2 regions of the Candidatus Accumulibacter necessarius genome follow, and region 1 is predicted to be linked to the other one. Evidence: riboswitches for the same ligand, from Rfam matches in the RefSeq annotation. Region 1 holds a riboswitch; the other holds the start of a gene.
The links. A riboswitch is a leader RNA that binds a small molecule or an ion and turns the genes downstream of it on or off. The one in region 1 is predicted to bind glycine.
Positions count from the first base shown of each region.

Region 2: linked by a shared signal. The riboswitch ahead of gcvT (glycine cleavage system aminomethyltransferase GcvT) and the one ahead of gcvT (glycine cleavage system aminomethyltransferase GcvT) in region 1 are both predicted to bind glycine.

Region 1 is NZ_JAZKUM010000005.1:62,117-64,314, forward strand. It holds gene gcvT (glycine cleavage system aminomethyltransferase GcvT) at 1-807, opposite strand, end outside; glycine riboswitch at 885-988, opposite strand; glycine riboswitch at 992-1,078, opposite strand; gene V5B44_RS14160 (NF038130 family PEP-CTERM protein) at 1,622-2,198, shown strand, end outside.
Region 2 is NZ_JAZKUM010000007.1:294,877-297,074, reverse strand. It holds gene V5B44_RS19665 (NF038130 family PEP-CTERM protein) at 1-511, opposite strand, end outside; glycine riboswitch at 1,051-1,137, shown strand; glycine riboswitch at 1,141-1,244, shown strand; gene gcvT (glycine cleavage system aminomethyltransferase GcvT) at 1,322-2,198, shown strand, end outside.

The sequences.
Region 1 (2,198 bases):
GCCGACGAAGTCGCGCGGTGATACGAGATCGACCGTCCAGGCCAGGCCGGCGTCGAGCGGCGAAACTGTTTCGTCCATATCCTGGCCGTAGAGATTCATGCCGGCCTCAAGGCGCAGCGTGTCGCGGGCGCCCAGCCCACAAGGCCGCACACCCGCTGCAGCGAGTGCCTGCCAGAGGCCGTCGGCCCGGGCGGCGGGCAGGGTGATCTCGTAGCCATCTTCACCCGTATAGCCGGTACTGGCGATGAAGTGGTCGCCGACGACGGCGGCAAAGAAGGGCTTCAGCGCTTCACTGGCTGCCCGGCATTCGGGCAGCACCTGCCACACCTTCTGGCGAGCATGCGGTCCCTGGACAGCGATCATCGCCAGCGCCCCGGCGCCCTCGCGGCGGGGCGTGATGTCTACCGCAAGCTGCCACTCGTCGCGGCGGGCGGCCATCCAGTCCAGATCCTTCTCGGCGGTGCCGGCGTTGACCACCACCCGGTAGCTACGGTCGTCGAGGTAATACACGATCAGGTCATCGATCACCCCGCCGGCTTGGTTGAGCATGGCGCTGTACAGTGCCTTGCCGGGGACCTTCAGCCGCTCGACATTGTTGGCCAGCAGGCGACGGAGAAAAACACCGGCGTCGCGACCCGCCACATCAACGGCGCACATGTGCGAGACGTCGAACATGCCGGCGTCGCGGCGCACGGCGTGATGTTCCTCGATCTGTGAACCATAGTGCAGCGGCATCTCCCAGCCGCCGAAATCGACCATTCGGGCGCCGCTTCGGCGGTGGCAGGCATTGAGGACAGTTTTCTTCATCGTATCAATCCATAAGGAGCACTTGTTCGAGTGGATTCAAGAAACAGAAAAGGGGCGAACCCGAAACGAGTTCACCCCCCTGTCCATGTACCTGAGAGATTGTCGGGCGGCTACCCTCATTCGCAGCCGCTCTTGCCCCATCGGTGGGCGCTTCGCCAATAGCGTGCGCCGCTCTCCAGAGTTCATTGCACGAACGGTCCTTTTGCCTGAGCGTTTCCGGGTGGATTGCGCCGTCGGCGGCGACACTGTCGCCCTCTCCCATTCGCGGTGCGACTATAACGCGACGCGAGCCCGGCTCGCAAGGCAATCGTCGCTGGGGTGCGTCGCTACAGCGCAGCGAGGGGCGGTCGCCGGGCGGTGTCTGAAGGTTCAATTGTTGCCCCGGGGAGCCGGGCTCGGGTGCTTCAAGGGATACGCGTGGCTGCCGGGCCGGGGCGCTGCCTCAGCGGCGAGGTTCCTGCCGCGGGTGCTGCAACCCTCAGGGGCTTGAGGGGTCCACCTGCCGCAGGGAGGCATCAGAGCCTCGTCTTGCGAGTGCGAGGCGGTCGCCCTCGATCGCGTGGGCCAGGGGTGCGGTGTCGGTTTTTTTTACACTTGAGTTATCTTGAACGATTCGTGAATTATTAAACACTTGGTTTCATGGAACATTCCTTTTTGGGCACGAATATTGCTACTTTTTCACTGAGTCAGGTTTTGTTGAGGACGCACGGATGTTGCTTTCCGGGTTTCCGAAAGCCAAGACTTGTGAAGCCCATTAAAACCCTCATCAACCGGTCTGCGAAACGGACTGGTGATTGACGTGAAGGAGTTCTCAATGAATCTACTATCTAGCAAGACAAGAATCGCTTTGGCGGTGTTGGCAATGGCTGCTTCGGCCGGCGCGTCGGCCGCGCCGATTGGTATGCAGGTCACCGGAATCAGCAATACGTTTGCCGTTTATAACGCTGACGCTACAGGCGTGGGGCTACTCAGCCTCGGGGTATCTGACCTCGCGAATGCCCAAGCGGCCCTCAACGATGGTAACGGTGACGCCACGAAGCCCGGCGGCAACGTGGAACTCGGGAAGTACGGCGCGAAGCCAGTCGCGGTGATGACCGGTACGGTCGGTGGCAAGAACATCACACTGAGCGGCCTGGACAGCGATGACTGGACCGGTAACAACAATGCTCTGGCTTATCGCTACGTCGGCGGTGCGGCGGCTTCGATTAACCAGCCCTTGACTCAACAGCAGTTGGATTTTGCAGTAAACAGCTTCCTGACTGTTCCTGTGGGTACGCCTGTCACCAATCCGCTCGGCCTCAAGCCCTGGAACTTCGTCAGTGACCCCAATATTTCGTATGTCTACATTGACGGTCACACGGTCAATATCGGCCTGGCAGGTTTCTTCGACG
Region 2 (2,198 bases), on a different contig from region 1:
CCGTGTGCCCGTCGATGTAAACGTAAGAAATGTTGGGATCACTTACCAATTGCCAAGGTGCGAAGCCACCGGGAAGTGACGGCAGGTAGAAAGCCTTGAGTGCATCTGCCAATTCGCCAGCGGTCAACGATCGGCCAAGATTCGCCACTGCCGCAGCCTGAATATACCGTCGATCAAGTCCGGTGGTATTCCAGTCACCAATTTCAAGCCCACTCAGCTCGATAGGCTTGCCGTTGACCGTGCCCGCCATCGCGCCACCCGAGCCGAACTTTCCGAGCTCGACGTTACTGCCGGGCGCTGGATCATCAAGTGCGCCCTGCGCCTGTGCCTTATTCGGGTTTTGCGAGGGGTAAAGCACACCCCCGACGTTGCTCCAGAGAATGTTGTTGTTACCACCGGCAATGCCGGTCACCACCATATTCACACCCACGAAATTAGCCGACGCGCCGGCCGAAGCGGTCATCGCCAGCACCGCCAAAGCGATTCTTGTCTTGCTAGATAGTAGATTCATTGAGAACTCCTTCACGTCAATCACCAGTCCGTTTCGCAGACCGGTTGATGAGGGTTTTAATGGGCTTCACAAGTCTTGGCTTTCGGAAACCCGGAAAGCAACATCCGTGCGTCCTCAACAAAACCTGACTCAGCGAAAAAGTAGCAATATTCGTGCCCAAAAAGGAATGTTCCATGAAACCAAGTGTTTAATAATTCACGAATCGTTCAAGATAACTCAAGTGTAAAAAAAACCGACACCCCACACATGGCCCACCCGCTCCCGGTCGACCACCTCGCTCTCGCGAAGCGAGGCTCTGTTGCCCCCTGGAGCACCTAGCCCCCTGTAGTCCCTGCGAAGTGCAGCCCCGCGGCAGGGGCCGCGCCGCGGAGGGGGACCCCGCCGCCGCGGCCAGGCATGTCTCTTGAAGACCCCGAATCCCGCCTCCCGAGGCACAGTTGAAGGGCTGCGCACCGCCCGGCGATGCCCTTTCGCTGCACCGCGACGACCGACGCCAGCGACGATTGCCTTGCGAGCCGAGCCCCCGGCGCGTTATAGTCGCGTCGCGAATGGGAGAGGGCGACAGTGTCGCCGCCGACGGCGCAATCCACCCGGAAACGCTCAGGCAAAAGGACCGTTCGTGCAATGAACTCTGGAGAGCGGCGCACGCTGTTGGCGGAGCGCCCACCGATGGGGCAAGAGCGGCTGCGAATGAGGGTAGCCGCCCGACAATCTCTCAGGTACATGGACAGGGGGGTGAACTCTAATCGGGTTCGCCCCTTTTCCGTTTCTGGAATCCACTCCAACAAGTGCTCCCTATGGATTGATACGATGAAGAAAACTGTCCTCAATGCCTGCCACCGCCGAAGCGGCGCCCGAATGGTCGATTTCGGCGGCTGGGAGATGCCGCTGCACTATGGTTCACAGATCGAGGAACATCACGCCGTGCGCCGCGACGCCGGCATGTTCGACGTCTCGCACATGTGCGCCGTTGATGTGGCGGGTCGCGACGCCGGTGTTTTTCTCCGTCGCCTGCTGGCCAACAATGTCGAGCGGCTGAAGGTCCCCGGCAAGGCACTGTACAGCGCCATGCTCAACCAAGCCGGCGGGGTGATCGATGACCTGATCGTGTATTACCTCGACGACCGTAGCTACCGGGTGGTGGTCAACGCCGGCACCGCCGAGAAGGATCTGGACTGGATGGCCGCCCGCCGCGACGAGTGGCAGCTTGCGGTAGACATCACGCCCCGCCGCGAGGGCGCCGGGGCGCTGGCGATGATCGCTGTCCAGGGACCGCATGCTCGCCAGAAGGTGTGGCAGGTGCTGCCCGAATGCCGGGCAGCCAGTGAAGCGCTGAAGCCCTTCTTTGCCGCCGTCGTCGGCGACCACTTCATCGCCAGTACCGGCTATACGGGTGAAGATGGCTACGAGATCACCCTGCCCGCCGCCCGGGCCGACGGCCTCTGGCAGGCACTCGCTGCAGCGGGTGTGCGGCCTTGTGGGCTGGGCGCCCGCGACACGCTGCGCCTTGAGGCCGGCATGAATCTCTACGGCCAGGATATGGACGAAACAGTTTCGCCGCTCGACGCCGGCCTGGCCTGGACGGTCGATCTCGTATCACCGCGCGACTTCGTCGGCAAGGCCGCCCTCCTCGCCCGGCCGCAGCAAGTCCGGTTTCTCGGCCTGGTACTGCTCGACCGCGGCGTGC